3 regions of the Levilactobacillus yonginensis genome follow, and region 3 is predicted to be linked to each of the others. Evidence: riboswitches for the same ligand, from Rfam matches in the RefSeq annotation. Region 3 holds a riboswitch; each other region holds the start of a gene.
What was found. A riboswitch is a leader RNA that binds a small molecule or an ion and turns the genes downstream of it on or off. The one in region 3 is predicted to bind thiamine pyrophosphate.
Positions count from the first base shown of each region.

Region 1: linked by a shared signal. The riboswitch ahead of thiW (energy coupling factor transporter S component ThiW) and the one ahead of AB3Y94_RS11155 (ECF transporter S component) in region 3 are both predicted to bind thiamine pyrophosphate.
Region 2: linked by a shared signal. The riboswitch ahead of AB3Y94_RS06390 (ABC transporter permease) and the one ahead of AB3Y94_RS11155 (ECF transporter S component) in region 3 are both predicted to bind thiamine pyrophosphate.

Region 1 covers NZ_OZ061549.1:1,608,098-1,610,299, forward strand. The annotation lists gene AB3Y94_RS07665 (MFS transporter) at 1-111, opposite strand, end outside; gene AB3Y94_RS07670 (hypothetical protein) at 232-696, shown strand; gene thiW (energy coupling factor transporter S component ThiW) at 736-1,245, opposite strand; TPP riboswitch at 1,323-1,420, opposite strand; gene AB3Y94_RS07680 (hypothetical protein) at 1,537-1,842, shown strand; gene AB3Y94_RS07685 (hypothetical protein) at 1,909-2,202, shown strand, end outside.
Region 2 covers NZ_OZ061549.1:1,317,439-1,319,640, reverse strand. The annotation lists gene AB3Y94_RS06395 (ABC transporter substrate-binding protein) at 1-210, opposite strand, end outside; gene AB3Y94_RS06390 (ABC transporter permease) at 207-959, opposite strand; TPP riboswitch at 1,020-1,125, opposite strand; gene AB3Y94_RS06385 (MucBP domain-containing protein) at 1,537-2,202, shown strand, end outside.
Region 3 covers NZ_OZ061549.1:2,401,149-2,403,350, reverse strand. The annotation lists gene AB3Y94_RS11160 (D-alanyl-D-alanine carboxypeptidase family protein) at 1-954, opposite strand, end outside; TPP riboswitch at 1,177-1,268, shown strand; gene AB3Y94_RS11155 (ECF transporter S component) at 1,355-1,918, shown strand; gene AB3Y94_RS11150 (ABC transporter ATP-binding protein) at 1,939-2,202, shown strand, end outside.

The DNA.
Region 1 (2,202 bases), 790 kb from region 3:
CGCAATCAGGTTTTCAATCGGTTGAATAAAGTTTAAATTGGCAACAATGACCCCCGTCACCACTGCCATTAGTAAAATTGTCCTTCGTGACAACGTTGCTTGTTCTTTCACAGGAAAAACCTCCTGATGAAAGTTTAAGACTTTTTTCAAGAATTGAAAACCAGTAAATTGAGATTAAATGGCTTACAGCTAAAACATTTGCTATACTTGTCCCCATCGGAGGGGATTTATATGAATAAGTTTGTAACAAGTGTCGCTATCGCGGCGGGTCTACTTGGCAGTCTTGGTTGGGGAACCACGACTGCACAAGCCAAGTCAAAGTGGACAACTGGGACGCCAAAAGCCCTCAGGGGTTCTTGGACGCAACACCGGATCCATCACAGCGGCCACGACACCGAAGTTTCAACCAATGCTATGATCTTAACCAAGAAGTGGCTCTTCGTGATGACTAACTTTGGTGGTCACGATTATGGGGGCAATCACCTGGTCTATCGCCAGAGCCGCGGCGTTTATCGGCTACGGGCATATGACACTCTAGAAAAGTCTTGGTCTTACACCAAAGTCACCCGTGACGGAAAGAAACTCACCTTACAGAAATACGGAAAACGTAAGTCAGGACAGCATTTCAAGCATGTTTCTGGTAAGATCACGCACTTGAAATATGACGCTCGTACTAGTCATGCGTTATTAAAATAGAATCTAGAAATCACTTAGGCGCTGTTTTTGAGCGTCTTTTTATTTTCCCCGCAATTTCGTCAATTGAGGGGCAATCACGGTCGACCACATGCTCTTCAAGAGGACGTAACCCACTAACGCGCCCACCATTGCACTCATGAAAAAGCTCGGTAGGAACAGCCAAACTGCTCCCGTCGTTCCCATTAACCACGCGGCCACTGGGTAAGCCACCAAGGCCCCTAAGATTCCGGAGCCCACCATCTCTCCAAATAATCCCGCTACCAGTTTACCCGTCAACCGAAAGAGCCAGCCGCTGAGAAAGGCCCCAATCATACTTCCTGGGAAAGCCAGCACCGTTCCCGTACCCATAAGATTACGAATCAACGAAGTGAGAAAGGCCTGTGCAACGGCCCACCACGGTCCCAATAACACGCCTGATACTAGATTGATCAAGTGTTGCATGGGTGCTACCTTAGCAACCCCAATTGAAAATGAAAACAAACTGCCACCAATCACGCCTAATGCCACTAACATGGCCGTTAATGTCATGGGATAAACTTTCTTAGACATCTAACTCACTCCCCAGTTTTTTTACCCAAAAGGACCCCCGTTCTACTCACCGCAAAACGAGGGTCCTAGGGTTCTCCCCAATCAACCGCACACTTTCCTTCGCGAGCATTAACTCAACAGGTTCAAAGGGATTGGCATCTGCCATCTCAGCCGCTTGGCACCCCTAGTGTCATCTTAAGTTAAGCCCAACTATACCGGGTCTGGCTGGCCGAAGCAACTCATAATAATCTGTACCAATTCGCCCTTAAATTGGTTAGCTAAACTGGTATACTGACTTGGGAGGGGATTTGTATGAAGAAATTCAGTTTGACCCTGATGTTGGGAATTCTCAGCATCTGTTTAGGTGGCGTCACAACGGCTAAGGCAAGTAGCTATCAGTTAAACAGAAGTCATAACTTACCTTACACGCAGGTCTTTCACAACCGTAATGCAGCCACACACTATCTCTGGAACAACACGCACACCCGTAAATTACATAATCTACGTAACTATCCACATACAACTTGGCACGTCAATCGCGAAGCCTGGTTCAGCCACGGTACCACAACTGCCCACTACTATTACGTCGTTAGCGGTAACCACCGGGCAACCGGCTGAGTTTGGTGGGGCTACTTAAAAGACGGTAGCTATTACCGCGAAACGGTCAAGAATGACGGCCTAAAGTTGGCTTCACCCGTAAGTTTCAACGACCGCGGCCAATTTGACCGATTTATCTACCAACGACTCCAACACGACGGTTACCCACTGAATAATCAGCTAGCTATGATGGTCAATTATTATTCATCTGGCAATGACCGCCTCGCTGATTACACCGTCAAAGATGTCATCCAAACGCTCAAGCTGAAGAACTTGAACGCTCACAACTTGACGCTGATCAATCAGCCAACTGTTCACCACCTCAATCGGCTAGCTGATCCACAGCATGGCAAATTGTCTATTGAAACGACCGGTAAGGGG
Region 2 (2,202 bases), 1.1 Mb from region 3:
TTTGACGTTTAGTCCAGCATCCTTGAAGTAACCCTTATCTTTAGCCACGTAGAGTCCCGTATGGTTGGTGTTGGGAACGTAGTCAAGGACGATTGAGACGTCGGTCAACTTTTTAGCGGATTTGGTGTCAGACGATGAGCTCTTGGAGTTGCCACAGGCGGTCAGTGAGAGCAGAACCGGAACTAGTAGCCAAAGTTTAGATAATTTCATGATGATCTCCCTTGGATTAATGTTTTATAATATAATTTTTGCAAACTACGCGTTGCTATGTTGAGTCCCAAACTTAAAACGATAACGCAAAAAATTGCGGCGAAGACCTTGTCAATTTGATAACCATTCTTCACCCGAATCATGTAATATCCCAGCCCGGCCTCAGCGCTGAGCCATTCCCCGATGATGGCACCGCTCACACAGTAGGTAGCGGCAATTCGTAAGCCAGCGAAGAAGCCCTGCATGCCTTGCGGAATCTTCAGGATGCGATAGACTTGCCAATCCTTGGCGCCTATGGTTTGGAGGAATCGAATCTGTTCCTTAGAGACTTTTCCCAGCGCCTCCGAGAAGGAAACGATGATGGGAAAGTAGCTCATCAACACGACCAGGATGACCTTAGGGGCCATGCCGAAGCCAAACCAGAGGCTCAGCAGTGGTCCCAGAACCATGACTGGCAGTGTCTGTGAGATAACGAGTAGGGGGTAGAAGGATTGGTAAAGTAACTGCCAGCGGTCCATGACGAGCGCGGTCCCAAAAGCTAACAGACAGGCAATGAGTAGTCCAATCAGTGATTCGTGGAGCGTGACCCAGGAATTTGCCAGTAGGCCAGAAGCGTCGGCCACCAGTGCTTGGATGACCGCCACGGGACTGGGCAAAATGAAGGCCGGGGTCTTAAGTAACGTGACCGCCACTTGCCAGACCGTTAGGAGCAAGACCAGGCTACCTAACGGGTATAGCTTACGTTTCATAAATAACCTCCTTTACAAAATAAAAAGCTTCATCTCAGGGGAAGTCGCCGCCGCAAGATGAAGTATCCGTGCGTTTCTCCCTACGCCAGTGTTAACTGACAGGTTCGATGGGTCAAAGTTCACAACTTACTCTCGTGCCGTATGACGGTATCCCCAGAAACTTTTTTAAGTTGGACATAGTGTAGCATGGGAATAGGGGTGGGACAACCTAATTTACTTATAATTAAGCGAATCGTTCGAGAAATGACCAAACAAACCTTTTCGGACCGGTGTTTACCAAATTTGAAATTGTGTAACATAGGAAATGATTGAAAAGTCAATTGACGACATTAAATATAAAAAATAGTTATAAAGACTGTCAAATCAACAAATTAATCAATGGAATAGATTTGCGGACAACTGGTTTATAGTGGCTACAACAGCATTAATCATTCACTATATACTAGCTTTATGGTGAGGAACCAGTTATAATGGGGGTGAATCAAAACAACCGGTATTTTTACTAGGGCATCACTAAATTTTACAACTGGATGTAGCGCAATATGCCAACCGAATGAGGAGGATTATCGTGCGTAAAATGAACGACACACCCACGACTTGGACGTTGACGAAACAGGGGCGCAGCTGGGTCTGGGCCACCGTGGTTACTGCGGGACTAGTCGTTGCTGTAACTGACAACCAGACTGCACAGGCAGACACAGCAGTGGCTACGAGCACTGACACGGCGGTCACAACGCCTTCACGGCACTTACAAGCAGATTCTGTGACGCTGAATTCATCAGCTACGGAGCAGACAGAGACGACTGAAGAAGAACCGGTTGTGACTGATTCGGTCGAAAATGAAAACGCTAACATAAATGAGCCAATCACCGAAGAAGCACCAGCCGCCGCGACTGATCAGGAGGTCGCTCAACCGATTTCTACGCCAGAAAAGTCTCCGGGTGGACAGGAAACGGCAGTCCCCATTTCTGCTGAAGGTCCAGCACCGGCCACCGTCAAGCAGGGGGCTGATCCATCTATTAAGGCTGTGAAATTGGTTAAGGCTCAGGTGGCCAAAGCGGCACCCGTTAAGCTGAATCACCAGGCAAAGGTGTCGTCAATTGATGAATGGATGCCAAACCAAATTCTCCAGCAAGCTATTTTAACTGCGTTACGTGGTCAGAATCCGGGCCAAACCTGGGGTAGCGTTGCTGATATCACGCAAGATGACCTGCTGTTATTGACGACGCTCAGTATTCAAGGA
Region 3 (2,202 bases):
GTTGTAGTTGTAGCAGAGTTGACCATTGACCCGCTTGGAACCAACTTTGCCGTCCTTCAGAACGCGAGGGAAGTCCGTCATCAAGTGGCGGGCCATCAAGGCAACGTCCTTAGCAGAAACCTTGTTGGCATTGGCGGAACCATATTTATACCCAAATTGACGAAGGTCACTATTTTCCAAGCCTGAAGCGGAAACAAAGTGGGCGTGACCCAGCTTCCAAGCTTTAGCCTGAGCGTTCATCTTCTTGATGAACTTACCATTACTACCAGCCACCCATTGGCCTAAAGCAATCGCAGAATTGTTCGAAGAATCCAGGAAGGCTGCGTCGTAGAGTTGCTTGACCGTGTAGCTGTGATTCAGCTTAAAGTGAAAGCCACCATACGCAGAAGTCCTACTCATCCGAACGAGGCCCTTACTCTTAATCTTAATCTTCTTGTTCCAATTGCTGTTCTTGCCATCGACTTTTTTCAAAGTCAGGTACAGCGTCATAATCTTGGAGACGGACGCAATCGGCCGGGCCGTGTTAGCGTGCTTAGACCAAACGACTTTACCCGTCTTGGCGTCCATGGCTACCGCAGCCTTCGCCTTATTTAAAACAAATGGGGCCTTCCCCTTTTTTAAATAGCTGTGCCAAACCCAACCTTTGACGGTCTTCTTGTTGTTGTTCACGTAAAGGTAAATTCCCTTGGTCTTCCCATGCTTCAACGTCGCTTGCTTGGTGGCGTACCAAGTCGTGTTGGGATGGGCCTTCAAGTTGCTGACCTTCTTGGTGTGTTTCTTGTTAAAGATGGCCCCTTTACTGCTCTTCTTGTGGTAAGCCATCTTCTTAATTTTCTTGGTTGAAACCGTCTGATAACCAGCGGCGTCAGCAGGTACTTCCTGACTGACGACCCCACCAACTGTGATGGCGGCTAGTAGCACGACCATGCCCCGTCGAATATGTAAACTTGTCATGTCATTGGTCCTTTCCGTTCTTAAAATAATTAATGCAACTAACTATTACATTAGCACTATTCTAGTTGAAGGAACAGAGACTCTAACGCTTTGTAACCGCCTTGTTTATCCCGTAATGTTTTTGTAAAGAACTTTTTTAGCTTTGAACCACTAATGGCCTAGACCGGGTTGTTGCGACGAATGGTTGCAATTCACGGATAAATTGGTTACGCTTAAGTCATTCAAATACGACTGGGGTGCCATCGCGGCTGAGAACAAACCCATTGAACCTGATCTGGTTAGTACCAGCGAAGGGAACGCGTACCATAAAGCTATTCAATGACCCCCACTAATGAAACTTAGTGGGGATTTTTTTAGCTAAAAGGTGCCCCAGCGTACACTTTTTAGGAGGTTACATATCATGAAAGGCTGGCACGTTCGCGATATTATTTTTGTCACTATCTTAGCAATCTTTATGGGGACTATCTTCTTCGTCACCGGACCACTCTACACCGTTCTGGCAGCGGCACTCGCTCCCGCTGGATTACAGCCCCTAGCCAATGAACTGCTCCTCGGTATTTGGGTCATGGCCGGTCCACTGGCTGGGTTTATCATCCGGATCCCAGGCTCTGCCACATTAGGTGAATTTCTGGGGGCCGTCGTCGAAATGTTTTTCGGTGGTATCTGGGGAGCTAGCACCTTGATTTCCGGCGCACTTCAAGGAATTGGTTCCGAACTAGGCTTTGCCTTCACTGGTTACAAACATTACGGCTGGTTCACACTAGCTCTTAGTTCACTGACCACCGCCATCGTCACCTTTGGCTGGGACATGATCAAGAACGGCTACGCATCCTATCATTTAGGCTTCATGGCACTCCTCTTCGTTGTCCGGCTACTCTCAATTTTCTTCTTTGGTGGTATTCTCACCAAGTTGATTGCAAACCTGTTAGTTCGCGCCCACGTTTTACCTAGTACTGCGCACTAATTGTTATTGGAGGAATTTGTTTGGCTACTGTCACGATTGATTCACTGACTTTTACCTATCCCAAACGGACGCATCCGGTGCTGGATGATCTGACCGTCACCTTTCCAGCAGGAAAATTCTCACTGCTGACTGGGGTTTCGGGTGGTGGCAAGTCAACCCTTTTAAATTTAATTGCGGGTCTCATGCCATTACCAACTTCCGGGACCATCCGGTTTGACGGCCGACCACTAACCGATATTCCTGCAGCTAAGCACGCTAGTACCGTGGCGATGATGTTCCAGGAA